Regions from separate parts of the Shewanella sp. HL-SH2 genome, predicted to be linked through region 2. Evidence: predicted binding sites of a transcription regulator. Region 2 holds the regulator's gene; the other holds the start of a gene.

Region 1 (16,317 bases), 270 kb from region 2:
ATAAGGCGTGCTGTCGTCACTTGTGCCCATCACTTTGTGAGTGTTGCCAATCAGATAAGGCAAAGCTTGCAATACACCCTGTGCATCTTCATTAGGTAACTTAGCCGGCATTGCCGTGTAAGTTCCCATGCCTAAGAAGACCGCATCGTATTGGTCTAATAAACTTTGAAAACTGATATCTTTGCCAATAGTGGTATTCAATTTAAATTGAATACCCATACCTTCCATTACAGAGCGACGGGTGGCCATAACTGTTTTATCTAACTTAAATGATGGAATACCATAGGTTAGTAAACCACCAATTTGAGGGTATTTGTCATAAACTACCGCTTGTACACCGTTACGGGCAAGAATGTCAGCACAACCAAGACCAGCAGGGCCGGCTCCAATAATTGCCACGCGCTCTTTACGCGGGGTTACATTGGATAAGTCTGGACGCCAGCCTTGGGCTATCGCGGTATCGGTAATGTATTTTTCTACGCTGCCTATGGTGACTGCACCAAAGTCATCATTTAAGGTACATGCACCTTCACATAAGCGGTCCTGTGGACACACTCGGCCACAAACTTCAGGTAGCGTGTTGGTTTCATGCACCAAATCTGCAGCTTCCATTATGCGTCCTTGTTTGGCTAGCTCAAGCCAGTTAGGGATGTAGTTATGCAGCGGGCATTTCCATTCACAATATGGATTACCACAGTCTAAGCAGCGATCGGCTTGAGCACTGACTTCTGGCTGGGTGAACGGCTGATAAATCTCAATAAACTGAGTCGCACGTTTTTCTGCCGCGTGCTTGGTTGGGTCAATACGACCCACTTCGATAAATTGAAAATCATTACTCATGTTTATTATCCCGCCTTAACAGCTAATTCAGGGCTTTTTTGCTCGATTTTTAATAGATCAGCAACGGCAACATTTTTAGGTTTAACCATGACAAAGCAGTCTATCCAATTGTCAAAATCACTTAAAATCAAATGGGCATGCTCACTGCCCGTTTCGGCAACATGAGTTTCGATTAAGCCTCTTAAGTGCTGGCGATGAATGGTTGATTCAACTTTCAGGGTATCGACTAACTCAGTATTGACACGGCGGTTGAAGCGGCCGAATTGATCAAATACATAAGCAAAGCCACCAGTCATACCAGCGCCGAAGTTCACCCCGGTTTTACCCAATACGACAACAATACCGCCGGTCATATATTCACAGCCGTTATCACCTAAGCCTTCTATAACCGCAATGGCGCCTGAGTTACGTACTGCAAATCGCTCGCCCGCTTGGCCTGCGGCAAATAATTTACCGCCAGTTGCACCATATAAACAGGTGTTGCCAATAATGGCACTTCGTTCACTTTGGAACGGACTACCTATCGGCGGGTGAATAACAATCTTGCCACCCGACATACCTTTACCAACGTAATCATTGGCATCGCCACACAGTTTCAAGTTTAACCCTGGGCTATTCCATACCCCAAAGCTTTGACCTGCGCTGCCACTAAATGCCAATGATATTGGCTCTTTAGTGCCCGCTACACCATGTAACTTGGCAATGTACCCCGACAGTGCGGCACCCACAGAGCGGTCGGTGTTATTAATGGCATATTGATAGGCATAGTTATCACCTTCATCAACGGCTTTTTTGCAATCAGCTAGCAGAGTCTGGTTAAGTTGACCAATATCTAGCGGCGGATTAATTTCTTTCCATGTAAGTGATGAAGTGCTTGGCACGACAGGTTTATACAGAATTGGTGATAAATCTAGACCTTGCTGTTTAGCTGTCTGGCCTTCAAGGGCATATAACCATTCGCTACGACCCACTAAGTCTTCAAATTGACTGACACCCAGTGCGGCCATCCACTCTCGTACTTCTTTGGCAACAAATTCAAAGTAAGTCATCACACGTTCAGGTAACCCATGATAATGGTTATCACGTAAGTTCTTGTCCTGAGTAGCTATGCCTGTGGCACAGTTATTAAGATGACAAATACGCAGGTATTTACAGCCTAATGCGATCATAGGCACGGTACCAAAACCGAAGCTTTCAGCACCTAAAAGCGCAGCTTTAATGACATCTGTCCCGGTTTTTAGGCCGCCATCAACTTGTAAGCGAATTTTATGGCGTAGGCCATTTTCAACTAACGACTGTTGAACCTCAGCTAGGCCTAATTCCCATGGAGAACCGGCATACTTCACTGATGTTATCGGGCTTGCGCCTGTGCCGCCGTCATAGCCTGAAATGGTGATCATATCGGCATAGGCTTTAGCCACACCGGTTGCAATGGTGCCAACACCAGGCTCAGAAACTAACTTTACTGAGACCAAAGCGGTAGGGTTAATTTGTTTTAAATCAAAAATCAGCTGGGCTAAATCTTCAATTGAGTAGATATCATGGTGTGGTGGTGGGGAAATAAGCGTGATACCAGGACGTGCATGGCGTAATCCGGCAATTTCAACACTGACTTTATGGCCCGGTAATTGACCGCCTTCACCCGGTTTTGCCCCTTGAGCAACCTTGATTTGCAATACATCTGCGTTAACCAGGTAATGCGCGGTGACACCAAATCGACCAGAGGCAACTTGCTTAATGGCAGAGTTACGTTCAGTGTTAAAGCGACGTGCATCTTCACCACCTTCACCAGAGTTAGAGCGACCGCCTAAACGGTTCATTGCCACAGCAAGCGCTTCATGAGCTTCAGGGCTTAGCGCACCGATACTCATAGCCGCGCTATCAAAGCGGCTAAATAAATGACTTGCATCTTCTACTTTGTCTAACTCAATTGCGGCTAGTGAGCCTTTCACGCCAATCAAATCACGTAGAGTCGCAATAGGACGTTCATCTACTAATCGGGCAAATTGTTTGTATGCAGGATAATCTTTATTTTTCAAAGATGCCTGTAAGCTGTTTACCACATCAGGGTTGAAGCTGTGGTATTCGCCACCCTCGACATACTTAAGTAAACCACCTTGTGGCAAGGGTACATGCGCACGATATGCCGCGGTATGAAGTGCTTTTTGATCGTCAGCAATATGGTTAAAACTTGCCCCTTCAATACGACTGATCACGCCTTTAAAGCATAATTCAATCACATCACTGGCTAGACCGACGGCTTCAAATTGTTGGCTACAACGATAAGAGCCCACAGTACTGATGCCCATTTTTGACATGATCTTACGCAGGCCTTTTTCAATGCCATAACGGAAGTTAAGCATTAAGGATGTCACATCTTCAATGGCGTGTTTTTTAGCCATCGCCGCAATGGATTCATAGGCTAGGTATGGATAAATTGCCGTGGCACCAAAACCAATTAATACTGCAAAATGATGCGGATCACGTGTTGACGCCGTTTCAACAATAATGTTGGTGTCACAACGTAAACTTTTGTCGACTAAACGGGTCTGTACTGCGCCAACAGCCATTGCTGCTGGGATCACCTGGGCGTTTTTATCGACAGCGCGATCAGATAAAATCAACAAGGTGGTGCCACTGCGTGCAAAACGCTCTGCTTCATCGGTAATACGATGAATAGCTTGTTTAAGCGTTTCATGGGCATCGTAGTTTAAATCAACGGTATTGGCACGATAGTTAGTACTGTCTAATCCCAATAGTTGATTAAAATCGCTAAACAATAAAATGGGCGAGTTAAACATCACACGGTAAGCATTACCTGTGGTTTCGCTGAATAAATTTTGTTCACGTCCGACACAAGTGGCGAGCGACATAACGTGTTTTTCACGCAATGGATCAATCGGTGGGTTAGTGACCTGGGCAAACTTTTGACGGAAATAATCATACAATGATCGTGACTTTTTCGACAACACAGCCATAGGAGTATCATCACCCATTGAACCGATAGCTTCTTCGCCTTTGCTGGCTAATACCCATATCACTTGTTCAAGTTCTTCGCGGGTAAAACCAAATTGCTTTTGATATTGCAATAAGGTTTTGGCATCAAAACGGCTTGAGCCTTGTTTTGATGGGTCAATACTTTCTGCTGGTATCAGAGTTTGACTGTTTTTGGCCATCCATTCTTTGTATGGGTGGCGACGTTTTAAATCGTTATCAATTTCAAATGACTGATGTAAACGGCCATTTAAGGTATCAAGCACCAGCAATTCACCTGGGCCTACACGGCCTTTTTCAATCACTTCATCAGCAGCATAATCCCAAATGCCCACTTCAGAGGCTAAGGTAAGAATACGGTCTTTAGTGATGACGTAACGAGAAGGGCGTAGGCCATTACGGTCAACTGCACAAGCCGCATAACGACCATTGGTCATTACGATACCCGCTGGGCCATCCCATGGCTCCATGTGCATAGAGTTAAAGTCATAAAATGCTTTTAATTCATCATCCATTTCTGGATTTGACTGCCATGCTGGTGGAATAAGCAAACGCATTGCGCGGTATAAATCCATTCCGCCAGATAACAACATTTCTAGCATGTTATCTAAAGAGGATGAATCAGAACCGGTTTCATTCACAAAGGGAGCCGCTTGTTGTAAATCAGGCAACAAAGGTGAATTAAACTTATAAGCACGTGCACGGGCCCATTGGCGGTTACCGGTAATGGTATTAATTTCACCATTGTGGGCTAAATAACGAAACGGTTGTGCTAAAGGCCACTTAGGCGAGGTGTTAGTTGAAAAGCGCTGGTGAAATAAACAAATCGCGCTTTTTAATCTGATGTCGGCAAGATCGCTATAAAATGACGGTAAATCAGCAGGCATCATCAAGCCTTTGTAGACAATGACTTGACCCGATAAACTGGCAACATAAAAATCATCGTCATTGGTAATTTGTTGTTCAAGACGACGACGCGCCATATACAAGCGGCGTTCTAAATCTTTTTCACGCCAACCTACAGGTGCATTTATTAGTACCTGGTAAATTTGCGGTAAACTGTTGCGACCAATTTCGCCCAGTACATCTTGATTCACAGGCACTTTACGCCAGCCGGCAACACTTAATGTTTCTCGTTGTAATTCTTTTTCTAAAATAAACTTAGCTTCGTCAGCTTTTTGCTGATCTTGACTTAGAAAAAACATGCCCACAGCAAACTTACGGCTTAAGTGCCAGTCATTTTCAGCTGCTATTGCTTCAAAAAATTCGGTTGGCATTTGCATTAATAGACCACAGCCATCACCTGTACGTCCATCGGCTGCAATACCACCACGGTGTTTCATGCGATCGAGTCCATGAATTGCAGTGCGCACGATTCTATGGCTGGCGTCGCCATCCATTTGCGCTATCAATCCAAACCCGCAATTGTCCCGCTCGAAACTGGGATGATATAAGCTCATACAAAAAACCCCCTAAAACCTCTAACTAGATACGACTCGGGGTAAATGTGAAGAAATTCCATAGATATGCACCCGAACCTCTCAAATTAAACTGAGTTTGTACAAAGGTCAAACGCAATTATTGCATGGTTGTGAAATTTTATTACTAAATAACTGTAATATTGCATCAGGTTTACGTTAACGTAAACTGTGTTATTTTCTGTATAACCTTATGAATAAAAAGAATTTTAGAATGTCACTCTATATTTGGTAACTTTTTGGTAACAACCGCCTTGAATTGTTTTTGAAATAAAAATAGTGAATTTTATTTCAAATACAGTCTCAATGATTATCAATCGTTTTTTTGATTAAATATTCACTTTTAGTAATTTAAAATATACTGTTTTTGTTTAAAACATTAACCCAAAGGCAATATAACCTCGATGTTATCAATGGTTGAGTTTGTTTTGTTTGATTTAAGTCTAAAACAACTGTTTGATTTACTTTAATACTTCGATCAGTTTTGTTTCTAAAATTGCTTAATTAGATGCTTAGCGCGATGTTATTCGAAGGTCGAGTTAATGCAGCAAGTTAAGAGATAAAATGGACTGTATAACTTAGGAATAAAAGGCGTGAAAGCTCTTATCAGACAATATTATGTCTGTTTAGCTGCTAGTGTGTTGTTCTATTTTCATCATCTAGAAACGGGATTATAGTATGAATTGTTAAGATGTTTTTTTAAGCATGGGATAAGGTTGTTTACTTAATTGTTATCAAAATGTTGCCTATGACAGGTTTGAGGAGCTAACCTCTAGCAAAGCTTGCATAGGGGCAAAGACGGGGTATTATAAAGCTAATTTTATAGGCTTAGACTTAGAATTTTAAACTAATTAGAGGTGCCCTAAATGTCCGTGACGCCGTTAGATGCAATTTTGGATTTGAACACACTTGAGCAATACATTAGTGCCATCGGTGCTGGTACTTTATTGAAAAGTGTTGTGTTGTTCGAACAATTGATGCCTGAGTATCTTGGTTGTTTGATTAAAGCTAACGATGACGGTGATAAAGAGGCCTTGTGTTCTGAAGCGCATAAGTTTAAAGGTGCAGCGGGTTCTGTTGGTTTAAAGCGTATTCAACAGTTTGCTCAGCTGCTACAGCATGGCGAAGAAGCTAAGTGGGCAGATGAACACAAAACTTGGTTAGCTGAAATAGTTGATCATGCTGAAAGCGATTTACAGCAACTTAAGTTATTTTTACAAGCTAAAGCTTAAACCCATTCTAGTCTTTTGTTGAACGCTGTTGAAAATACCCCTCATTTTAGGGGTATTTTTTTCGATTTTTTTAAACTTTGTGTCCTAGTTCATCATGATAACCTTGTTTTTCTGCCGTTGTTAATTCATTATTCAAATTACTATCCTTTGATATAATCGATTATATGAAAAGTCTTCCGAGTTTAAAAAATCTTTATTACCTGACTAACTTACATCAAGAGCAAAATTTTAATCGTGCAGCTAAAATATGTTTTGTCAGCCAGTCGACACTATCTAGTGGTATTCAGAATTTAGAAGAACAGCTTGGTTATCAATTGATTGAACGTGATCATAAATCTTTTATGTTCACCGCTATTGGTGAAGAAGTTGTTGAGCGAGCTCGCAATATTCTGACCGATGTAGATGACCTGGTTGAATTGGTTAAAAACCAAGGCGCCCCGATGACAGGGGAAATACGTTTGGGCTGTATTCCTACCATCGCGCCATTCTTGTTGAGCAGAGTCGTTAAACTCTGTCAAAAGGACTATCCACAGCTGTCATTATTATTGAAAGAAGATACCACTGAACGTTTATTAGACGCGCTAGCTAAGGGAGAATTGGATTTATTGATTCTAGCATTGCCTGTGGATACGAGTGGGTTTCATAGTATGAAAGTGGGTATCGATCCATTTAAAATGGTGATGCACCGAGAGCTCTCATATGATGTGGTGCAGCCAATTGATTACCAATTGATGCCTGATGAAAGTATTTTTTTACTGCAAGCTGAACACTGTATTACGGGTCATGCTATTACCGCTTGCCAGTTAGGTAATAGTGCAAAAATCAATCCTTTCGCCGCGACTAGTCTACACACGTTAGTGCAGATGGTGGACAGTAAGCTGGGGACAACCTTTTTACCTCAGATGGCTATTGATGCGGGGATTTTAAACGACACTGAACTTAAAGTGATTGACCCACCTGGTGATGCCCCATATCGTGAAATTGGTCTAGTATGGCGTCAAACAACCAGCCGCATAAGTACCTTTAGAACCTTAGGTTTGGCCATGCAGCAAAAATTAATGCCCCAAGCGATGAGTAAATCTTAATATTGTTATTTAACGCAGTGATATAAATACCAGTTGGCTATGCCGTCCTTAGTTATTCAGAGATCAACAATGACTTTGTACACAGTTTTTTGTGCACAGTTTCAAATCATATAGATTTTTGTTTGGTACTGACAGCATAGACTTCAATAGGGTGTTGTTTGCCTTTAAGTGGGACTAAACCCAAATCTTTAAGTTGATAGAGGCTGTCCTGCTGCTCTAGGCGATGGGCAACATCTCCTGACAGCAGCATTCTTTGTCCTAATGGGTTACATTGATCTTGTAGTCTTGCCAGTGTGTTTAACACATCACTAAAGAAACTAATCTCCTGTTTGTGAACGCCTACAACCGCAGCGACAACTTGACCACAATGGGCCGCAGCTTTGAATTTAGGCACAAAACCATATTGTTGCTCAAAATACTTTCTTTGCCATTGCAATTCAGTGCAAAACTCAAAGTAAATATTTAAACAACGATCTTCTTTTATGCCTTCTTCAAGTGGCCAGTAAATCAGCACTGCATCACCCATATATCGATAGATTTCTGCATCATTTTTGATCACAGTATCAGCTAATAAACTAAAACTGTCCTGGATCAAGCGTGAGAATCGATAGTCACCCAGAGCTTCAGCATGTGAGGTCGACGAAGCCATATCAAGAAATAGAAATAGGCGTTGTTCATAGCGGGGCTTATGATATTTACCAAGACCAATATTCAATAACACCCTTGGACCAACCAGTAAGGCCATTTGTTCTATAAAGGCCAACCCAACCCTCACAACGACTAAATAAACCACTAATGCTTGAAAAGAAGGGCTGTAAAGAACATGCGCGGTCAGCATTTGTCTTAAGGTAACCATATGATTTTCAATAGCCCACATGTTTAAGTATTGGGTCACATAGGCAATAGTGGTCGCACCTAATAATAAAAATAAGCCCTTAAAAATAACCGAGAAAATATAAGGTAAACGACTAATTGCACTAAAGTCGGCTATTAGATTTGACATCCAATGTAAGCATCCAAAAACACAGCCCATAAAGATAGCTAGAGTCGCAAGATCACCATTGCCAATAGCCCATTGTGGCAGCTCAGGCGTTTGTGCATATCGGAAAAACACAAATGCAGCCATGGCAAAGCACCAAGCTAAAATGGCAAAGATGAGTTTTTTAAGTTGTTTTTTGGCTTTCAAGAGTAAAAATCAGATCCGAGATGAGCATCAAATAGAGCCGCAGTTTAACGAAAAACCCCTACTTGTGTTAGTCGTATTTGTGATTTAGATCAATAGAGTGACAGAAAATGTTTTTTTTAGCTTAATAATGATTAATAAGAGGTTTATTAGTGTTTGCTAAAGTTTATTAATATATTTTTACAAAAATGCATTCTTAAGGATTTGCTGGGTGAAGGGTATTTTCAAGTAAAATCCTCGTGGATTGGATAATTGAATAGCCCCATCTGGACCAATACTTTCCGTTAATGTTTGACTGTTTGCAGCTTTAGGACGTAATTGCAACACTTCACCATGGCGAGCGGTAATTTTTTCGACTTGCCCCAGAGCAATTTTTTCCATGATTTCCTCCCAATCTTGCTTTAGCAAGGCCATTTCTGATCTTGATGGCGACCAAAGTAGCGGAGTACCAACCCGCCTTTGCCCAACCGGAATATGGCGTTCTCCTTCGATGGGAACCCAAAGGACAGATTGAAGCTTGTGAAACACCACACTTTGTTCCCAAGTGAGGCCATGAATGTCAGTCAAGGGGGCAACGGTAACGTAGGTAGTTTCCAGTGGTTTACCTTTGTGATCAATTGGAATTGTTTTTAGCTCTACTCCTAAATGGATGAAGTCAGGTTCAGGTTTTGAACCGGCTAAGGCACCAAGTTCCATTTCTATTAATTGTCCTACCCAACCTTTATCCCGTTTTAGGTCTTGAGGCACGTTAATCCCATTTTCCAATGCTATGTCAGCTAGAGACACACCGGCCATTTCTTGGGCCCTTTGCATAAGTTCTGTCAGACTTTGTGGTGATGGTTTTGGCATAACATTTAAGCTGATCATGTTGAGTTATGGCAGTAGATTATCAATATTAGCCTCTAGTGCAACCGTTTGTGTAGAACAATTGAGAAATACCCTTCAACAGTTTGATGAAATAACTCTGATGAATATAGCGATGTTATTGTAGATTTTAATGGAACAATAACGGGTTGGTTAAATAATAGTCGTTTATTTTGGGTGGTGTTATTTATCCGCCAGAAAGTCATTTAAGTTGATGAAATAAAGCAATTTAACGCATTTTAATTTATGGAGTAATTCGACTTTAAAAAAGTTACACGCTTTTATCCCTAGTCTTTCCCACATAGTTATCCACAGATTTGTTGCATAACATGCTAAAGTTGTTGTCTTTAACCGATGTAAAAGTGTGAGTCAATGACTTTTATGGCCAAAAAAGGCATTTTATTTCAAAAAATCAGTTGTCATTTGTGAATAAGTTTTAGTTGTAGCTCTAGTGTCTTGGTATAACTTTGGGAGTGGTTGAAAAGTGACCTGTTTTTATTGCGTTAATGTTTTCTAGTCTTTTTTGTTGCCTATGCAATTGTTTTATAATGGTTAAATGTTTGTCGGTTAAATTTAAAAACACTTTGTAATAAGTGGTTTTTTAATCAAATTATTAAGTTTACGGAAGTTTCAAACAGACATATCCACAGATTTTGTGGATAACGAGTCTGTAGGACACAATTAATTGTTGATAAGAATGCATAAAAGTTATAATTATCCCATAGAATGCTGAAAATAGGGGTTTGCTGATAAGCAAGCTTTGTGAAACAATCACATCAATGAAAATTTTTGTGAAATTGGAGTCCATGTGATTGATAGCGACGGCTTTCGCGCAAATGTGGGCATCATTATCTGTAATCAGTCTGGTCAAGTTATGTGGGCGCGACGATTTGGTCAGCATTCTTGGCAATTTCCACAGGGTGGGCTTGATGAAGGCGAAACAGCCGAACAAGCCATGTATCGCGAATTATATGAAGAAGTGGGTTTATTACCTGAACATGTTCAAATTTTGACTACTTCTCGCTCTTGGTTACGTTATCGTTTACCGAAGCGTTTAATTCGACAAGATAGTAAACCTGTGTGTATCGGACAAAAACAGAAATGGTTTTTGCTACAACTAAAAGGTCATGACAATACCATTAACTTGAATTCTTCAGGCCATCCTGAGTTTGATGATTGGCGCTGGGTGAGTTATTGGTATCCTGTTAGGCAAGTGGTGTCTTTTAAGCGAGACGTATACCGGAAAGTGATGAAGGAATTTGCAATAATCACGCTAGCTTTGCAAACCAGAGAGATTCATCACAATAGGCGAAGAGGCCGCAACCGAAATTAAGGGCCATCATTAAAGGATAAATAAAGTGTTAAATACACTTAGGGATATTACACAGGCCGTTGCCGCTGCTAACACGTTAACAGCGGCATTATCGCTATTGGTTGTGCAAACTAAGCATGCTATGGCCACTCAGTGTTGTTCTATTTATCTTCTTGAGCACCAGCAGCTGGTGCTTTCTGCTACAGAAGGACTGCATCAATCTGCTGTTGGCCATGTTCGAATGCCATTAACAGAAGGGTTAGTCGGATTAGCTGCTGAACGCGAAGAAGCGGTTAATTTAGCTGATGCAAGAATTCACCCGCGTTTTAAATTATTCCCTGAAGTTGAAGAAGAAGAGTATCGCGCTTTTCTTGCTGTGCCGATCATTTATCAAAAAATGGTGGTAGGTGTCATTGTGGTTCAGCAACCCAATCCTCGCCAGTTTAGCGAGGGTGAAGAAGCCTTTTTAATGACATTAGCGGCGCAATTAGCCGTGGTGATCCGCAGTTTAAAAAATAAAGCGGCTATTACTAATGTGCAAGACCAAGTGGTCTTTAATGGCACCACAGCATCAAGTGGCATTGCAATCGCTAAGGGATTGGTACTCGGGGGGGTTATTTCCCTAGAACAAGCTGATTTAGCATGTGAAAGCATAGAGCATGAAACCACTCGGGTTAAATTAGCCATTAGTCGCAGCAAAGATATGTTAAGTGCTATTTCACAGCGATTTGAACGTGATAAAGCAGAAGATGTGGCCTCTATTTTTTCCGCTTTTAAACTGTTGCTCGATGACAGTAGTCTGGGGGGGAATATGTTCGAGAAGTTGCCGCTGGTTGGCGAGCTGAATCTGCAGTAAGTCGAGTATCTATTCGATATATTGATCAATTCTTGGCAATGGATGATCCCTACCTAAAAGAACGAGCTAGTGATATTCGCGAGCTCGGTCAAAAGGTGCTGCGTCAGTTAATTGAGCCCGATAGATTAGAGTTTGAACCTGAAACACCGGTCATTCTGGTTGCCAAAGAAGTCGATGCGACTATGTTGGCAGAATTTCCACGGCATAAGCTAGCCGGTATTGTGACTAAACTGGGTGGTGTTAATGCCCACGCAGCAATCCTTGCAAGAGCCCTAGGTGTGCCTGCATTGGTTGGTGTAGAGCAGGTATTAGAGACCAATATAGATAATAAGCTATTGGTCCTAAACGCCAACCGAGGCCAGTTACTGGTGTCGCCATCACCCGCCGTGGTAGCCGAATATCAAGCACTTATAAGAGTCGATGCTGAAAAACAAAAACGCTTCTCTGCCGAGCTGTCTTTGCCTGCAAACACACTTGATGGCAAACGTATTCATTTATATTTGAATGCGGGTCTATTGAGTGGGATTGAGTCTGATATTGCTGATGGAGCCGATGGCATAGGCTTATACCGCACCGAAATTCCCTTTATGTTGCATCAACGATTCCCTAGTGAAGCAGAGCAGATTAAAGTCTATCAAAGGGTATTAAATGCAGCGGGTGATCGTCCTGTTGTCATGCGTACACTTGATGTTGGTGGAGATAAACCCTTACCGTATTTCCCCATTAAAGAAGACAATCCCTTTTTAGGCTGGCGAGGAATTAGGCTGTCGCTTGATCATCCTGAGTTGTTTTTAATGCAATTAAGAGCGATGTTACAAGCGGGCGGTAAAGGTAAACAGTTACAAATTCTATTGCCTATGGTCAGTAACCTAGATGAAATAGATCAAACTATAGAATATCTTGATCAGGCATATAATGAGTTGAATATTGAATTGAATAGTATGCTGACTCGACCAAAAATTGGTGTGATGCTTGAGGTTCCTGCTTTGCTGTATCAGTTAGATGATGTGGCTAAGCGAGTTGATTTTGTCTCTGTAGGTAGTAATGATTTAACTCAATACTTGTTGGCTGTAGATCGTAATAATCCTAATGTAAGTTCACTGTTTGATAGCTATCATCCCAGTATTTTAAGGGCGCTAAAGCGCGCATTGGATGAGTGCCTACAGCATGATTTAGATGTCAGTGTTTGTGGTGAGCTTGCAGGTGAACCCTATGGTGCGCTTTTATTAGTGGCTATGGGATACACCAAGCTCAGTATGAACCAGGCGAGTTTAGCGCGAATCAATTATCTTCTTCGACGAGTATCGCACTCCCAATTAAACCAAGTACTGACAATTTGTTTATCTGTTTCTAATGCCACCCAAGTGAAACAAGTGCTGTTTGAATTTACTCAACAACATCAGTTAGAAGATATTTTACACTAGTTTATATTTATCAATGTTAAGGGAATACCTTGGAAAATTTGTTACTGGTTTTTTCAATATGTCTTGGATTAGGGGCAATTGTAGGTTTTTTGGCTGGATTATTAGGTATTGGCGGTGGGCTGATTATCGTGCCCGCATTATTGTATATTCTGCCTTGGGTAGGCATTAACTCTTCTTTATTAACTCATGTCGCTATTGCAACGTCATTGAGCACCATTATTTTAACCTCTTTATCTTCAGCAACCGCGCACCATAAACGAGGTAACATTCCTTGGGCGTTATTTAAACCAATATTCCCTGGTATTGTTCTAGGGGCATTGTCAGCGGGTTTTGTGTCAGAAATGATCCCATCGGATCAGCTACAGCAAGCTTTTGCGGTTTTTGTGGTATTGATGGCCATTCAAATGGCATTTCCCTTTAAGTCAAAAGGCGAAGGTAAGCTACCTCCTTCATGGGTGTTGTTTATTGTGTCTATTTTAATCGCATTAGTCGCAGGTATGATGGGAATTGGTGGCGGGGTGTTATTAGTCCCCTTTTTAACCGTTTGCGGTTTACAAATGAAACAAGCAGTAGGTTTCTCCTCGGCAACCGGTTTTTTAATTGCTATCGCTGGAACGACGGGATATGTCATTGCAGGGTTTGATGCGCCTGATTTGCCCTCTGGCACCTTGGGTTATATTTATCTTCCGGCGTTATTCGGTATCATTATTAGTTCAATGATTTGTGCCCCTTTAGGTGTCAAAGCTGCGAGCACCTTACCTACGGCAATACTAAAAAAGGCCTTTGCAGGCCTTTTGTTGGTAGTAGGTTTGAAATTGATTTTTAGCTAATGAGACTAGTCCACAGGTATTCATATATTAATCAAAGGGAATTTTATACTTTCAATTAACTGCGATGTAATTAGCAGTTTGTTTAACACGACTTTGCTACCGTCGTTATGTTGATTTGAGTGGACGAAATGTATGCAAGAGGTTTTGTTAAATATAGCGATAATATTATCACTAGTAGGGCAGTTGTGTATCTCTAGCTTCGCTTTGTCTAATAAAATGCTTAAATCTTCACAACTGATGATATCTTCCTAAATAGCAATGTCTACTGCAATGGTCATGTCAGGCCCATAACCATCTACCTCTTTTCAAAAAATTACCAGTTACAACATTAGAAGCGCCACTATTAAAGCTGAAGCCGTCAAGTTAGTTAATCACCAAGAGTTAATGGCTATCATCATGAAACAACATACTAAAATGATGCAGCAGTAAGCTTCTAATAATAGGGCGCTCAAATGCGCCCTATTATTTTAATATTCAAACCTTGCTTGACCTGTGTGTAACACATAGGTTTATAGTCAAGTTAGTGTAATGTTTAATGCTAGCTTTGGGAGGCAATATGAAAGTGAATCAACTTGCTAATGAATTAAGTATCACCGCCGACACAGTGCGCTTTTACACACGTATTGGACTGCTTAATCCCAATAAATCGCCCGTTAATGGTTATAAAATTTATAACGGTGAGGATAAGTCGCGTATGCAATTTATCTTAAGCGCTCGTAAGCTTGATTTTTCAGTCGATGAAATTAAAGTGATTTTTTTTAAGACCGACCACGGTGAAAGTGCCTGTCATCTTGTGCGGGCATTAGTGAAACAAAAGCTGGATGAAACACAGCAGCAATTTAATGAAATGGTCAAACTAAGGGCAAGGCTTTCACAAGCCGTTGAGCAATGGTCAACCATGGCAGATAACTTGCCGACAGGAAACATGGTTTGTAACTTGATTGAAGGTACAAATCAAACTGACAGCTCTAAATCAAGCGTTGCTCAACATGACAATATCAAATTGATGTTAAGGGAGATTAAGTAATGGAGAACACAACACACTCAACTATGCAGCTCAATATTCTCGGAGCAGGCTGCGCGAGTTGTGTGGGCAAAATTGAAAAAGCGATTAACAGCGTGCAAGGCGTTGATTCGGCCGAGATGAACTTTGCCGACAGAACGGTACTGGTTAAGGGTAAAGCTGCTGCCGAGTTGATTATAAAAGCGGTAGAAAGTGCCGGTTATAACGCCACTCAAATCCAAGCTGAGTCGGCAGAAGATGCCATGAACGAAAAAGAGCAGGCTGATTTACAGCATTATAAAAGTCTATTACGCCATACCATTATCGCCTTATCAGTCGGTATTCCGTTGATGGTTTATGGACTTTTTATTGGCGAAATGACGGTATCAAGCCTATCAGAGCAAGTGGTGTGGGGACTGGTTGGTGTAGTTACTCTTGCCATTATGCTGATCTCCGGTAGGCATTTTTATATTGGTGCTTGGAAATCTTTTTTAAACCATAACGCCAATATGGATACCCTCATCGCCTTAGGAACTGGAACGGCTTGGATATATTCGATGTTAATTGTGGCATTTCCGCAGTGGTTTCCTGAGATGGCAAGGCATGTTTACTTTGAAGCGACCGCCATGATTATTGGGTTAATTAATCTTGGTTTAGCGCTAGAAGTGAAAGCGCGCGGTAAGACCTCTGAAGCCATTAAGCGTCTTATTGGCCTGCAAGCTAAAACGGCTCGAGTTATCCGTGATGGAAAAGATGTCGACATCGATATTGCTCATGTATTACTTAACGATCACGTAAGAGTTCGTCCTGGCGAAAAAATCCCAGTCGATGGGGTCGTTATTGAAGGTAAAAGTACCATTGATGAGTCAATGTTGACCGGTGAGCCAATGCCGGTTGAAAAAGCTGTTGATGACAACGTTGTAACCGGTACTTTGAATAAGTCTGGATCAATCATATTTAAAGCTACTCGTGTTGGTAAAGATACCGCACTGGCGCGCATTATTAGTATGGTCAAACGGGCGCAAAACTCTAAGCCGCCGATCGGTCGTTTAGCTGATGTCATAGCCGCTTACTTTGTGCCAGCCATTATGATTATCGCTATTGTCAGTGCCATGGTGTGGTTTAACTTTGGTCCAGAACCATCGAGCGTATTTGCCATCGTGTCTGCAACAACAGTATTAATTATCGCTTGCCCTTGTGCGCTAGGACTGGCCAC
Region 2 (16,317 bases):
GAGTGCGGTGTTACCATGCCCACAGAGGAAATCGACTCTATCTCAATATTTATCGCCCTTGATTAATTGGAGCTATTTATGCGGCCATCCGCTTATTTTGAAGGACCTGTAGGGAAACTTAATTGGACAGTATTAGGTATGCTTTGGCCTTATTTATTAGAATTTAAGGGGCGTATTTTTTTAGCTATGACCTGCTTGGTTGTGGCGAAGTTGGCCAGCGTGGGTTTACCGTTTATTTTAAAAGAGTTAGTCGATACGCTTGATAGTAATACTTCAGCTGCAAATGTCATTGTCGCCGCTCCAATCGTATTAGTGCTCGCATATGGTGCAATCAGATTCCTCAACGTGGTGATCGGTGAAATTCGTGACACGCTTTTTGGCCGAGTAACAGAAAGAGCCATGCGGCGATTAGGTTTGGCTGTATTTGAACATTTGCATCGATTAGATTTAGATTTTCATTTAGATCGTAGAACCGGTGGTTTATCCAGGGATATTGAACGCGGTACAAGCGGTGTAAGCTTTTTAATGCGTTTTATGGTATTTAATATTGTACCGACCTTGCTGGAAATCACCTTAGTGATTGGTATTTTTTTCTATCAATACGGGATTAGCTTTGCGTTAATCACACTTGTTTCTGTAGTGGCTTATATTGGCTATTCGGTTATGGCGACTGAGTGGCGTACTGAATTTGTACGAGAAGCCGCTAGGGCAGATTCTTTATCTAACACCCGTGCTATTGATAGTTTATTGAATTATGAAACAGTTAAATATTTCAATAATGAAGCCCATGAGGCCGCGCGTTATGACTCTGCTCTTTCAGAGTGGGAAGTGGCAAAGCGAAACAACCGTTTATCATTATTTGCCCTAAATGCTGGACAGGCGTCGATTATAGCGATTGCGATGACAGCCATGATGTGGCTTGCTGCTGTCGAGGTGACTGAAAAAACCATGACAATTGGTGATTTTGTACTGATTAATGCCTTTATGATGCAGCTATTTATTCCACTTAATTTTTTAGGCTTTGTTTACAGAGAGATCAGAGGTGCACTGGCCAATATTGAACGTATGTTTGATATTTTGGATAAACAACCTACCGTAGTTGATAGGGAGCACGCCAGTGATCAACCCCCAGAGCTCGGTAAGATTAAGTTTGAGAATGTCAGTTTTCAATATGATGAAAGGCAAATATTAAATAATGTTAGTTTTGAAGTTCCTCTAGGTAAAAAAGTAGCTGTGGTTGGTGACAGTGGGGCCGGTAAATCGACCTTGATTAAATTACTGTTCCGCTTTTACGATGTTAATAATGGCCGTATTACCATAAATGATGTTGATATTCGCGATATGACTCAACAAGCATTAAGGCGCGCTATTGCGATTGTTCCTCAGGATACAGTGTTATTTAATGATTCTTTATTTGAAAATATTCGCTATGGTAGACCCAATGCAACCCAAGTTGAAATAGAGCAAGCCGCTGAACTCGCTCATTTGAGTGAGTTTATTAATGTGCTCCCTAAGCAATGGCAAACCAAAGTTGGTGAGCGTGGATTAAAGTTATCTGGTGGGGAAAAACAACGGGTCTCTATCGCACGCGCAGTATTAAAATCTGCGCCCTTTTTAGTATTCGATGAAGCAACATCATCTTTGGATAGCCGCTCTGAGAAAGCCATTTTAAACGCTCTACGTGATGCAGCTAAAGGACATACAAGTCTAGTGGTAGCACATCGTTTATCAACAATTATCGATGCTGATATGATAGTCGTACTAAGCAAAGGGCAAATAGTTGAAACAGGCACCCACGCGGAATTGATCAATAACAAAGGCTTGTATGCACACTTATGGACTATTCAGAATGAACAAACTTAAACAACCTCTTTCCGTGATGTAAACCTTATTAAACATTGGCTTATATTTGTTTTTGTGTTGCATTAACTTACGGCAAACCAGCTATTTAGGTGATAATTTGCCTTGTGTTCAAAACAATTAACAAGTTTGCTATGAAATAGGTTAAACGTGTTAGATTTAGCAAATTGAACGTATTTCATAACTCGAGTGAGGTTAAGTTGAATTGTTAACCTGTTGCAAGAAACAAGGTATAACTAGTGTTTATTAATAGTGTTTGAGTATAATTAACTCAACTATTTAACAGGATTATGGGTTGTTTATTAAAAAGCCGCACACTAGATTTGGATGGTTTGACAGCATGTCTCAAGTGCTTTTTTTTAAATGCTAGTGTTCAAATGCTTATAACATATGGAGGTGGCTGATGCAGAATATTCTTTTAATCGCAGCCCTAGAAGGTACTCAACACCAGGTGAGTACAGATTGGTTTGCTATTGTTGCTATGTTAAAAGCGCGTGAATTATCAGATGATGAAATTAACCGTGTTTATAATGAATTGTGTGCAGGATTAAGAGTGACAACACGTGGGGTAACATTAGCGAAGCAGTCTATTAATGAAATGGACAAGAAAATTATTAAGCAATCTGAAAATAAGGATTTGCTGATATAGGTTTGTATTTAGAGAAGCTCGACTTAAGGCTTTAGTTGTTGAGTGAGTGCTGAAATATTTAGTAGTTACCAATAGTGCTTAGGAGTTATCAATAGAGCTATTTTTTTTGCCAACCAATACAAACCAGTTTTATTAAGGTATCGGGCTCTGTTAATGGAACAAGCCTAATAATTTTACCTTGTTCAAAACACACCATCTCGCCTTCAATTTCAGTTAGACGATCGCAATTTTTACAGCTGTAACTTGCTGTTTTTCCTTTTATTGCAGTTTGAACGTTCTTTAAATTCAAGATTGTATCCTTTAAAGCATTTTTATCGACTTTTAGTCACTATCTGGTAGTCGCTCTCAGCTAGTCACTATAGGTGATGCATCTTACACTTTACCTCTGTAATGTGATCTATGCATCACCTTCTAGTCTAACTGATAATCAAAAAGCTTTAAAGTAATACTTTGGGACTGTATTCGAATAGCTTAATTAATCAGATGCTTATAATGTTTATCTAGAGAAACGGAAACACCACTAGAAATTACAATGTGTGCATGTTTTCGCGTCAATTGTCTCGCATCGTTAACACCGCAGGAGTGAGCTATCATTGTTAAATCATAATGTAAGAAATGATTGTAGTTGGCTACACGAGTCGATTTATCTTTGGGGTCGAGTCCTCGCTGTAATCGCTTATCGTGGGTGGTGATACCTGTCGGACAAGTATCTTTATTGCATTGTAGTGATTGAATACAGCCCAACGCAAACATGTTACCTCTGGCTGATGCGATAAAATCTGCACCTGTAGCGAGTGCCCATGCAACATAAGATGGCATGACTAACTTTCCAGTCGCAATAATTTTTATCCGCTGACGTAGCCCTTTTTGAATAAGTAAGTCGACTAACCTTGGCAGACTTTCTCGCAGTGGTAAGCCAACATTGTCCATTAGAGCTTGAGGCGCGGCACCTGTTCCACCATCTGCGCTGTCTAAGGTGAAAAAGTCTGGTGCATGCTCAAACCCCCTTAGAGCAATTTCTTCACACATATCTTCAATCCAGGTGATATCGCCTATAACCGCTTTGATACCAGTTGGTTTTCCTGTTGCATTTCTCACTTGGGCAACCATGTCTAAAATATCTGCTACACAGGTAATTTCAATATGACCGTTAGGGCTGATAGAGTCCTCTCCAATGGGAATCCCCCTAATATTAGCTATTTCTTCGGTGACTTTTAGGCCTGGAAGTATACCGCCTTTACCTGGTTTAGCACCTTGGCTGAGTTTAATTTCAAACATTTTAACTTGTGGGTTAGCTGCTACTTGTTTCAATTTTTCGTTATCAAGGTGACCTTCTGCATTACGTACGCCATATTTTGCGGTGCCAATTTGAAATACTAAGTCACAATTACCTTTAAGATGATGTGGGCTTAATCCCCCTTCTCCAGTATTTAACCAGCAGCCTGCTTTTGCTGCACCGTGGGATAATGCGGTTATTGCAGGTCTTGATAATGCACCAAAGCTCATGGCTGAAATGTGGCAAATTTTGTCTGTGGTATAGGGCACATCACATTGCTCGCCAACCGTTACTGTGGCTGGTGCAACATGAATGTGATCACTGATAGGAAATGCTGAGTTGAGAAATAAAATACTGCCCTGCTTGTCTAAGGGCTGAGTTGAGCCAAAAGCAATGGTGCGCTCTACGTTTTTTGCTGCTCGATATACCCAGCTGCGTTCAGCGCGATTAAAAGGTAACTCTTCGCGGTCGTTAGCAAAAAAGTATTGTCTAAAAAACTCACCTTGTTTCTCAAATAAATAACGAAATCGACCAATAACGGGATAATTATGCCTAATAGCTTGTTTTGTTTGAAGCTTATCAGCGATGTACATATACATTACACCAATGATAACGGCCCAAAATAGCATTAGAAACAGGCCTGCAAACAGATCTATCCCCCATAAAATCCACGGTTGCAATTGCATGTATTATCCTTAAATTAAGCGAGTTAAATTTATCTCAACAGATTGATTAGTCAATATAGTTGAAGATTACCTACTACCGTTGAAACTTATACTGAGTATCAAGAACAAGATCAATCTAGCTGAAATAACGAGTTTATGACTAGTCAAAACAACTAAATGAATAGTTTAAAGCTTAACAATATTCATTCGATGTAGTAATCGAAACGTTAATCTATGCCGTTAAATAAAGTATCTGATGCTAATGTTGAGTGTAAGGGTGTTTTTTAAAAATATCACTTTAGGTTAATTTTTATTCGTCGATAAAGAGATATAGATTTCAAAAATGGAGCAGGCTTCATGGAAATTAAACCCAATAGAAATATGACCCAGTTTACATCATTGTCAAAAAATACAGAGAAAGATAAACAGGCTGTTGATAACGTCAGTAATCAGGGTGTGCAGTCAGAGGTTAAGCAAGCCAATATGTCTGTTAGTCAAATTACTAAGCGATTAATGAATGGACAAATTCTGGCGGCACAGGAGAAAGTGACGTTATCTTCCGGAGATCAATCACTGGCATTGTTATATCGCAGTGCCATTGATGCCATAGATGCTGAGCTTGATTTAGTCTTGGGTGAAAATAAACCCTCCAAATCAATCGAGGTTGAAGTTGATTACTCGCCTACAGCCACAGCAGATCGGATAGTACAATTTGCCACAGGTTTTTTTGGCTTATATCAGCAACAAAACCCCGAAGATGATTTCGAGACTCAGCTTAATAGCTTTATGGATAAGATATCTAAGGCGATAGATGACGGCTTTGGACAAGCCAAAGCCATATTGTCAGGTTTGAAAGTGCTTCAAGGCGATATTGTCGCTGGTGTGGATAGTACCTATGAGCATATTCAAAGTGGATTAGCTAAGTTTAAGTTAGACATGTTACCTTCTACTAAAGACGCAAAAGAATAAGGGTGTGTTATGTGGGTAACTGGTGAAGTAATTGAGCGAATTGATTGGAATGAAAAGCTTTTTTCCTTAAAGATTAAAGCGCCTGTTGAACCTTATATCGCAGGGCAGTTTATTAAGTTAAGCCAAATCCGAGATGAAAAACGTATTGCTAGGGCTTATTCAGTGGTTAACCCACCAGGCAGCGATTATGTCGAAATATTAGCTGTAGCTGTTGAAAATGGTCAATTGTCACCCGATCTGCAATCACTTAACCCCGGTGACACAATTGAAGTGACACCCAAGGCGACCGGATTCATGACCCTAGATGAAATTCCCCATGGCGCACTGCAAGGTAAGCATTTGTGGTTGATTTCTACTGGCACCGCTGTTGGCCCCTTTATTTCAATGTTGTTAACTGACGAGCCTTGGCAGCGATTTGAAAAAGTTGTTTTGGTCTATGGTGTCCGCTTAGCCTCGGACTTAGCGTATTTAGAATCTATTAAGCAGCTACAGGCAAAATATTCCCAACAATTTCACTTTATTCCTATTGTTACCCGTGAATCCTACGAAGATGCGTTAATGTGCCGCATTCCCGATGCGATTAATAATGGTCTGTTACAACAAAAAGCGTCATTAACGATTAATGCAGAAGACTCTCAAGTGATGATTTGTGGTAATCCTGGGATGATTTCTGATGCACAAACCGCACTATTAGAATTAGGGTTAACTAAAAACCTAAGAAGGGCTCCCGGGCAAATAACAGTAGAGAAGTACTGGTAATAAGCCACAGTGTTATATGCTTGCAGTACTGAGCGAGATCTAAGTCAACATCAATACAAATTTAATAAAATGCGCTTGCTCCTTTTGTGCTGATCATTTACCCTTGTCGCGATTGATAACTATTATCATTGTTAGTTGCTTTTGGCAGTTTAAGTCAACCAAGGAGAATGTGGAAATGAAAATGGTACAAGGCACTGCGATTTTAGGGTTAGCATGTTTAGCCAGTTCTGTAATGGCGGATGAGGCGTTAACTGTATATTCATATCGACAAGCCTTTTTGGTTGAACCTATCCTAGAGCAGTTTACTCAAAGTACTGGTATTCAGGTCAATGTTGTATTTGCTAAAGATGGTATTGCAGAACGGATTGAACGTGAAGGCCGTTTGTCTCCAGTTGATGTTGTATTAACCTCTGACTTTTCTCGTTTAATGGAATTAGTTGAAAAAGATCTTGTCTCTCCAGTTAATAATGATGTGATTAATAGCAATATTCCTGAGGTTTATCGTTCACCTAAGAATGATTGGTATGCACTAACTATGCGCGTACGTAATGTGTACTCTTCAAAAGAGCGCACAGGCAAGATTGATATCGATTATGAAGACCTAGCTAAACCGGAATACAAAGGTAAAATTTGTACTCGTAGTGGTAAGCACCCATACAATGTAGCTTTGGTTGCCTCTATGTTCGCACATCATGGCGAAGCAGAAACTAAAACCTGGCTTACAGGCGTTAAAGCTAACTTAGCGCGCAAACCCCAGGGTAATGATCGCGACCAAGTGTTAGCGGTTAAAGAGGGGATGTGTGATGTTGCTATTGGTAATAGTTATTACTATGGCAATATGATGATGGACGAGAATCAAAAAAGCTGGGCTGAAGCCGTTGAGATAAACTTCCCTAATCAGGCTAACAGAGGTGCACACATCAACGTATCTGGTATGGCGCTAGCTAAGTTTGCGCCAAGCAAAGATAATGCAATAAAATTAATGGAGTTTTTAACCTCTAATGTTGCTCAGCAAGCCTATGCAGAGGTTAACATGGAATATCCGGTTAAAGCTGATGTGAAGCCATCAAAACTTGTGGCATCATGGGGCGAATTTAAAGCAGATTCACTTCCTATTTATAAATTGGCTGAAAATCATCAAGCGGCAGTGAAGCTACTAGATGAAGTAAAATTCGACCTTTAATATCAATATTGATATTACGCCAGTTTTTGCATTGTCACTCAATACGGTGTCGAGGATTACACCGTATTGATTTAACTGGATAGTTGTTATGATTTTAGGTTTATCCAGAAGCTGGTCGCTTACTGGTTACTTAATAGCGGCGGTGATCACACTGCCGCTTATTGCATTAATAGTGCAAGCCACATTTCCCGATGAAGCTGTTTTTAAGCATCTGTTTGAGACTGTACTTCCAACCTATATTGCTAACAGCTTATTGCTAATGCTACTGGTGGGTATTGGCTCGTTAGTCATTGCCGTACCTGCAGCATGGTTTGTTGCCCGCTGTGATTTTCCAGGGCGTCGATATTTTCAATGGTTATTGCTATTACCTTTGGCTATGCCAGCCTATATAGTCGCCTATGTTTATACTGATATGCTGGACTATGCAGGTCCTGTACAACGTGTCTTAAGAGATTTGTTTCAGTGGAGTTCTCCACACGATTATTATTTTCCTGCTATTCGTAGTCTAGGTGGTGCAGCGATCATGTTATCGTTAGTGCTGTTCCCTTATATCTATTTATTGGCTCGTACTGCTTTTATGGAGCAGTCTTCTAGTTTATTACATGCATCGCGCATTATGGGGTCTAGCCCTTGGCGTAGCTTTTGGCGGGTAGCTTTACCTATGTCACGTCCAGCGTTGGCGGTAGGTGTGGCACTGGTTGCAATGGAAACCGCTGCCGACTACGCCACCGTAAGCTATTTTGCTGTGCCAACATTAACCACGGCGGTATATGACACTTGGCTGGGCTATGGCAGTTTAACTGCGGCAGCCAAATTGTCAGCGATTATGCTGTTAGTGATTTTTACTATGGTCGGTGTTGAGCGGTTTGCCCGGCGCAAGCAAGAATTATTTCAAAAGCAATCAGCACTTAGCGATAGTGATAGGTATCAACTAAAAGGAATTAAATCTTTTGCAGCTTGGGCGTACTGCAGTGGATTATTACTGTTTGCATTTTTATTACCCTTTATAATTTTGAGCGCTTATGCCATCGATTATTTTGACCAAAGTTGGGATGCTCGTTTTTGGCAATATAGCTGGAATAGTTTGTACATAGCGGTACTCGTTAGCTTAATATGTTTATTATTAGCTTTAATATTGATGTTCGTACGTCGAGTGAGTCCTAGGCAATCAGACTCTCTACCATCACGCTTAAGTAGCACTGGTTACGCCTTACCTGGCACAGTTTTAGCTATTGGTGTGCTAGTACCTTTGACCTATTTAGATTTTGCGGTTAATGATATTTATGACTGGTTTGGCGCTCGCGGCCCTGGTTTGTTTTTTACGGGTAGTGTTTTTGCGATTGTATTTGCATTCACGGTGCGTTTTTTAGCGATAGCAATTGGTAGCCTTGAGAGCAGTTATAAGCGCATATCACCATCGTTAGATATGGCCAGTATTACTATGGGCCAAAAGCCTATACAGCTACTAATGCGTGTTCATTTGCCATTATTGCGCAAGGGCTTATTGGCTGGTGCGCTACTGGTGTTCATTGAAAGTATGAAAGAGTTGCCCGCAGCGCTATTATTAAGGCCAATTGGCTTTGAAAATCTAGCGACCTATGTATTCCAATTTGTGTCTGATGAAAAGCTCGAGCATGGCGCTCTGGCAGCTATTGTAATTGTATTTGTTGGACTTATTCCGTTGATTTATCTTAACCGTTCATTGGAGCATACTCGCTAATATGTCGACTCTCACCATCGAAAATGTCTTCAGTGATTACCAAGGACAAGTGATTTTAAACGGGCTTAATCTTACCCTGCAACAAGGTGAAATAGTCGCCTTGCTGGGTCCCAGTGGCTGTGGGAAAACCACCTTACTTCGCGCTATTGCAGGTTTGCAGCCGATTAGTCAGGGCACAATTCAAATCAATGGCAATACCCTTACCGGTGATGGAATATTTATACCTAGTGAGCTGCGTGGGGTAGGGATGATTTTTCAAGATTATGCCTTGTTTCCTCACCTCAATGTGGCCGATAACATTCTTTTCGGCGTCAAAGGTTTGAATAAAATTGAGCGTCAAGCGCGTTTAGATGAAATGCTAGAGCTAGTTAAGCTAAACGGCTTAGGCCAACGTTACCCCCATGAGTTGTCTGGCGGGCAGCAACAACGTGTATCTATTGCACGCGCACTGGCCTATGAACCCCAGTTACTCTTGCTTGATGAACCTTTTTCTAACATTGATGCTCAAGTGCGTAATGAAATGATGCTTGAAATAAGAAGCATTTTGAAACTGCGTAATGTCAGCGCTGTATTTGTCACCCATAGCAAAGATGAAGCATTTGTATTTGCTGATAAATTAGCCCTATTTAAGCAGGGTGCTATTATTCAACACGGCTTGGCTGAAGATCTTTATGCGTACCCTACTGACCGTTACGTTGCTGAGTTTTTAGGTTCTGGTAATTATTTACCAATACGAGTGACAAATAGTCAGCAAGTATCATCACCCATTGGTTTACTGCAAAGTAGTGCAGCTATAAATTATCCTGTAGATTATCAAGGGCACTTATTACTTAGACCGCAACAAGTTGAACTGGTTGCTGATGATAATGGCGTCGCCACTATCATAGATAGAAGGTTTTTAGGAACGGTTTGTCATTATTGGGTCAAAGTTGAAGAGCATTGTTTGGAAGTAAAAAGCCAAATATTACAGTTATCGCCAGGGCAAAAAGTTAATTTATTTGCACCAACGCACCCCTTGGTTATTTTTTGATTTGTGTTATTGAAAAATTATTTTATGATGATTATAAGAGTTTCAATTGATTGAACACTGAATTAAATCGTTCAGTTTAAGTCTTCCTTTCCGATAACAATCTAGGTGGTTTGTTTCAATATGGATAATCAGGTTATGCCGCGCGAGCAATTAGGGATATGTGCTGAAGGTAATTTACATAGTATTTATTTGATGTTTAATGCCAATGACGGCGTTGAAGATAAACTGCGTCCTTCGATTGCTAATGTAGCGCAATATATCTATGAGCTAACAGATCAATATGCTGATAGTGCCTTTAATGGCTTTGTTGGTATTGGGGCTAATTTTTGGGATACATATTATCCGCAGGCCCGCCCCGCACTGTTAAAACCTTTCCCAGCAATGAATGAGGGGAATCGTGATGCACCGGCTATCGAATATGATTTATTTGTTCATATTCGCTGTGATCGTTTCGATATTTTGCACCTGGTAGCCAATGAAATTAACCAAATGTTTGAAGATTTGGTTGAGCTGGTTGATGAGGAGCGCGGTTTCCGTTTTATGGATAGCCGAGATTTAACTGGCTTTGTTGATGGTACTGAAAATCCTAAAGGTCGTCATCGTCAACAGGTTGCTTTGGTGGCAGAGGAAGATCCTGAATTTAAGTCAGGTAGCTATATCCATGTACAGAAATTTGCTCACAATTTAAGTAAGTGGCAACGTTTGCCTGTTAAGAAGCAAGAAGATATTTTCGGCCGGACTAAACAAGATGATATTGAATATGAATCTGCCGATAAGCCGTTAACCAGCCATACCAAACGGGTTAATTTAAAAGATGCTGATGGCAATACTATGGAAATTTTACGTCAAAGTATGCCATACGGCTCAGTTAAAGAGCAGGGACTTATGTTTATCTCTAGCTGCAAGACACCTGATAACTTTGAGCAAATGCTACGTAGCATGATTTATGGTGATGGGCATGGTAACCATGACCATTTAATGCTGTTTACTAAAGCATTAACCGGGTCATCTTTTTTTGCACCTTCACTGGATTTTCTCACCCAGTGGGAAGAAGAGTAATGTCTACGGTAGATGAGTAGCAGCTGTCATTAATAATGATTATTAGCCGTCGCTGTTAACAAAAATACCCAATAAAAAAGCAATGCCAAAGCATTGCTTTTTTATTAGGTATTTAGTGGCAAGCATTGATATTTCGGGATTCAATGATAGCCAATAGCTGCTTTTTAGTATAACTAAGCAGTTACTCAGTGAAGTTAAACAGAGACTTAACCGTTTCAAGCGTATCATCAATTGTTTTGATGCTTGAAGGGCTAATAAAGATAGTATCGTCACCGGCAATAGTGCCTAGAATACCCTCAGGTTTGCCTATTGAGTCTAATAACCGGGCAATTAACTGGGCGGCACCAGGGCTGGTACGTACCACTATCATTGCTTGGTTATGGTCAACATCAAGTACCAAATTCTTCAGCGGGCTGCCTGCAGTTGGCACGCCTAATTCAGCAGGTAAGCAATAAACCATTTCTTGTTTGGCATTACGGGTTCTTACTGCGCCAAATTTGCTCAGCATTCGCGATACTTTAGATTGGTTAATATTGCCAAATCCTTCAGCCTGAAGCGCATTAACGATTTCACTTTGGCTGCCAAAGCGTTCTTCTTTTAAGATTGCTTTAAATGTTCTGACCAGATCATCCTGATTTTTATTGGTTGGCATATTGTATTTTCTTCTTATAGTTGTTATTCAAAAAAACGCTACATTTTGAATAGAAATGAATCTTGAGTCAAGAAAAATCCATTTTTTGTGAATATAAATTCAATTTAAAGCACTGTGTGAAGTGTAGTAAATAGTTTACTTAGTCACAAGTTGGGAAGGTTAAGCTATTTGTTTAATTTGCTTAGCACCATAATGGTTTGGCCGCTTTTATTGACTAAACGTAACTTATTTTGATTAAGCTTGGCGCTATAAACTAAAGGCAGTGCTTGCATCACTCTTTGTTCTTGTACCATAAGTGCTTCGATACAAGCTTTGCGAGTTGAGCCCGCGGGTGAAAGCGTCAGCAAATCATTTTTAAGTGAATATTGACCCATAAACGGATTACAACTAGTGTTGCCTGTTAACTGACCGTTGTCAGAAAAAACTAATTTTGCAGGACTGTAATCAATAGTTGGTTCTGACAGCACGGATTCAATATGCCACTGGCCAACAAGTGTTGTGGTGTTATCAATATCTGAATAACTTTGGCATGCGCTTAATGAAAAAATAACTGCTGCGGCGCCTAAAAAATGCTTTATCATGTTTACTGTATTTGCCTAAATTGCTTCAATTGAAGCTATTCTACTTGATACTGTGTCAAAGTGATAACACGTCATCGGCCTATTAGTGAGAAATCGATATGATTAAATGGTTAAAAGGGCTTCATTACTTAGGGTCATTACTGTTATTTGCTGGCAGCTATTTACTGATTTTTACCGAATCTAGCCAGCGTGCTCAGGGAATGTTGATGGTGGCGAGCATTATTGGCCTAGGTTTAACAATGATGACGCCCTATCCTGTAGCATTAGTCATCGAATGGGCTAAAAAACAAGATACTGCTTTAGCTAAGCCTCCGTCAGTTGAAAGTGATAAAGCTGAAGCACCTAAATCTGAAAATTCCCCATCCGACAAGCCGCAGGAAAAAGAGTGATTCTATATCGCAAAGCCAATCTCGCGGATGTCTCGCAGTTAGTCGAGCTAGAACGCACCCATGTTAATGCTGAGCTAGGCCAGTTTGATCCCAGTCTTCAAGGGCAGGCTTTAACGGCTGCGCAAGTGACTTTATTAATCAATCAACATTGGATCATGCTGGCGCTAGATAACCAGCAGATTGTCGGTTACGTTATTGCTGCTAAATGGGACTTCTTTGCTAAACAAGCACTGTACCAAAAAATAATTCAAAAGCTGCCGCAATTAGACATTGAACGTGATGGTGTTAAATTAGCGCTTACTCAAACCAATAGTTGTCAATATGGACCAATATGGATAGCTGAACAGTATCGTGGCCAAGGCATTTTTGCTCACTTAGTTAATCATATTGCCGAGGCGGTGAGCAGCAAGGTTAGATATTTAGTTGCCTATATTGCTGAAGATAATAGCCGTTCCTTCAGTGCCCATACTCAATATGCCGATATGCAAGTTGTCGATTTCTTTAGTTTTCAACAGCGTGATTTTTACTTGTTAGTTCGAGTGATTTATTGAGATAAAAATGCTGAATATACCGCCTAAATTTGATGAGTTGTTTGCGCCTTATCTTGGATTGCGTTTGAGTGCATTCGATAACGCCAAATTAGTTGTCGCTGTGCTAGCGCAACATCAATATAAATATCATGCCGCTGAGATAATATTAATCACCAATAACACGGTTCACTCGACACCGCGTTATGCCATTAAGTGGTTAGGGTTAAGTGATAATCAAGAAAGTGATGGCTGTGATAATGAATGTCATGAGATGGATTATTGCTGGATAGATTGTGGCAAGATAAATCAATATGAAGTAGGATTTAGCCTAATTGATCCCATAGATGTACAAGGCAGCAATATTCAAGTCGTGAACACAATCACTGTACCGATTATGACCATGCAGCAAATCGGTTTTATGTGCGTCGAAAGCGCTCATTTTGATCACTGCTGATTGCCGATTACATTAGCGCTCCATTTTTGCGACGTTTAGATTTAACGGTTCTTGGAATGCAGACAATAAAAAACCGCCTTAACGGCGGTTTTTTAATTTAGGCTAACAGTATTGATTATAAACCTGCATCAGCACGTAAAATTTCAGCTTTATCAGTTGCTTCCCACGGGAACTCACTGCGGCCAAAGTGGCCATAAGCCGCAGTCTTTTGGTAGATAGGGCGAGCCAAATCTAACATTGCAGTTAAGCCATATGGACGTAACTCGAAATGTTGACGCACTAACTTGATCAGTAGCTCTTCTGATACTTTACCTGTGCCAAATGTTTCAATGCTAATTGAAGTCGGCTCTGCAACACCAATTGCATAAGACACTTGTAACTCACAGCGATCAGCTAACCCAGCAGCGACGATGTTTTTAGCCACATAACGCGCAGCATAAGCCGCACTACGGTCAACTTTTGATGGATCTTTACCCGAAAAAGCGCCGCCACCATGACGAGCCATGCCGCCATAGGTATCTACGATGATTTTACGACCGGTTAAACCACAATCGCCAACAGGACCACCAATAACAAAACGACCAGTAGGGTTAATAAAGTATTTAGTATCTTTAGTTAACCAGTGTGAAGGCAATACTGGTTTGATGATGGTTTCCATCACAGCTTCAATTAAATCAGCCTGTTTAACTTCTTCTTTATGTTGGGTTGATAACACAACCGCATCAATACCGACAATTTTGCCATCGTTATAAGCAAAGGTAATTTGGCTTTTTGCATCAGGACGTAACCAAGGTAAGGTGCCGTCTTTACGTACTTCTGATTGGCGTTTAACTAATTTGTGCGCATAAGTAATAGGTGCAGGCATTAACACATCAGTTTCGTTACTCGCATAACCAAACATTAATCCTTGGTCGCCAGCACCTTGCTCAGCAGGATCGCTTCGGTCAACACCTTGGTTAATATCAGGAGATTGCTTACCAATTGCATTCAAAACTGCACAGGAATCAGCGTCAAAACCCATATCAGAATGAGTATAACCAATGTCACGCACGGTTTTACGAGCAATTTCTTCGATATCAACCCAAGCAGAAGTGGTCACTTCGCCACCCACTAATACCATGCCTGTTTTGACATAGGTTTCACACGCAACACGAGCTTTTGGGTCTTGCTCAAGTATTGCGTCTAATACCGCATCAGAAATCTGATCGGCGATTTTATCTGGATGACCTTCTGAAACTGATTCAGAAGTGAACAAGTGCTTTGCCATAGTCGGAAATCTCATCGTTTGCTGATAAAAAATATAAATTTATATACGTCTAGACGTCTATTCTAGTCGAAATTGATTTTGATAACACCCCACTATACGAATTAAAGCGTAGAATTGTGCAATGTTTCATGAAAATGTTAAACAGCAAGATAAGCTGTTTGCTATTCTGTGTAATTAACGTGATGAAATTTAAGGTTTAAGTGACATTTTAATCGTGAGGTTTTAACGTAACTGTATACATAATTAGACAATATAAACCCAATAAATAAATTACCTGAACCAATAATGTCCGCTTTGATGGAAGCTTAATGCCACTATTTAAGCTGCTATATTAAGCCAGTTTATGGCAATTATTGCGCTTTATTAGCCAATCTGAAGTTTGAATTGATACACACGAAAAATATTAATTTGCGTCGCGCCGCCTAGTAGGGGAAAATATGTCTCCACAATTGCCCGCTAGACCTCATTAAACAAGCAGGAGAGAGCATGTCATCTCGTAAAGAACTCGCAAACGCAATTCGTGCGTTAAGTATGGATGCCGTTCAAAAAGCCAATTCTGGACACCCAGGCGCACCAATGGGTATGGCAGATATTGCTGAAGTATTATGGAATGATTTCCTAAAGCATAATCCAACCAACCCTAACTGGGCTGACCGTGACCGCTTTATTTTATCTAATGGCCATGGCTCAATGCTTATTTACTCTCTATTACATCTTTCGGGTTATGAGCTTCCAATTGAAGAGCTTAAAAATTTCCGTCAGTTGCACTCTAAAACGCCTGGTCACCCTGAATATGGTTATACCCCTGGTGTTGAAACCACCACGGGTCCATTAGGTGCAGGTATCAGTAATGCCGTTGGTATGGCGATTGCTGAAAAAACCTTAGCAGCACAGTTTAACCGTGATGGCCACGATATCGTTGATCACTTCACTTACTGTTTCTTAGGCGACGGTTGTTTAATGGAAGGCATTTCACATGAAGCCTGTTCATTAGCTGGCACATTAGGTTTAGGTAAACTAATTACATTCTGGGATGACAACGGTATTTCTATCGATGGTCACGTTGAAGGTTGGTTTACTGACGATACGCCTAAGCGTTTTGAAGCATACGGTTGGCATGTTATTGCTGATGTTGACGGTCATAATCCTGATGCAATCCGCGCCGCAATTGAACAAGCTAAGTCTGTAACTGATAAGCCTACAATGATCTGTTGTAAAACAATTATTGGTTTTGGTTCACCAAATAAATCGGGTAGCCATGATTGTCACGGCGC

The links. The regulator ArgR, encoded in region 2, controls arginine synthesis, uptake and breakdown. The targets are predictions, from matches to a motif close to ANTGAATANNTATTCANT.
Region 1: the regulator ArgR is predicted to act here: its motif matches at 5,350-5,367, upstream of gltB (glutamate synthase large subunit).

The regions. Positions count from the first base shown of each region.
Region 1 covers NZ_CP195035.1:1,668,262-1,684,578, forward strand. The annotation lists gene ACRWP9_RS07235 (FAD-dependent oxidoreductase) at 1-840, opposite strand, end outside; gene gltB (glutamate synthase large subunit) at 846-5,294, opposite strand; gene ACRWP9_RS07245 (Hpt domain-containing protein) at 6,179-6,544, shown strand; gene oxyR (hydrogen peroxide-inducible genes transcriptional activator OxyR) at 6,709-7,629, shown strand; gene ACRWP9_RS07255 (adenylate/guanylate cyclase domain-containing protein) at 7,736-8,755, opposite strand; gene mutH (DNA mismatch repair endonuclease MutH) at 8,993-9,661, opposite strand; gene rppH (RNA pyrophosphohydrolase) at 10,485-11,009, shown strand; partial or broken gene ptsP (phosphoenolpyruvate--protein phosphotransferase) at 11,035-13,268, shown strand; gene ACRWP9_RS07275 (sulfite exporter TauE/SafE family protein) at 13,298-14,098, shown strand; gene ACRWP9_RS07280 (MerR family transcriptional regulator) at 14,655-15,125, shown strand; gene ACRWP9_RS07285 (heavy metal translocating P-type ATPase) at 15,125-16,317, shown strand, end outside.
Region 2 covers NZ_CP195035.1:1,394,601-1,410,917, forward strand. The annotation lists gene ACRWP9_RS06095 (ABCB family ABC transporter ATP-binding protein/permease) at 79-1,863, shown strand; gene ACRWP9_RS06100 (hypothetical protein) at 2,264-2,509, shown strand; gene ACRWP9_RS06105 (hypothetical protein) at 2,607-2,798, opposite strand; gene ACRWP9_RS06110 (FMN-binding glutamate synthase family protein) at 2,981-4,471, opposite strand; gene ACRWP9_RS06115 (DUF5610 domain-containing protein) at 4,808-5,419, shown strand; gene ACRWP9_RS06120 (ferredoxin--NADP reductase) at 5,429-6,178, shown strand; gene ACRWP9_RS06125 (Fe(3+) ABC transporter substrate-binding protein) at 6,354-7,361, shown strand; gene ACRWP9_RS06130 (ABC transporter permease) at 7,450-9,081, shown strand; gene ACRWP9_RS06135 (ABC transporter ATP-binding protein) at 9,083-10,111, shown strand; gene ACRWP9_RS06140 (Dyp-type peroxidase) at 10,232-11,170, shown strand; gene argR (transcriptional regulator ArgR) at 11,352-11,822, opposite strand; gene ACRWP9_RS06150 (META domain-containing protein) at 11,987-12,403, opposite strand; gene ACRWP9_RS06155 (hypothetical protein) at 12,502-12,792, shown strand; gene ACRWP9_RS06160 (GNAT family N-acetyltransferase) at 12,789-13,343, shown strand; gene ACRWP9_RS06165 (hypothetical protein) at 13,351-13,776, shown strand; gene metK (methionine adenosyltransferase) at 13,892-15,043, opposite strand; gene tkt (transketolase) at 15,530-16,317, shown strand, end outside.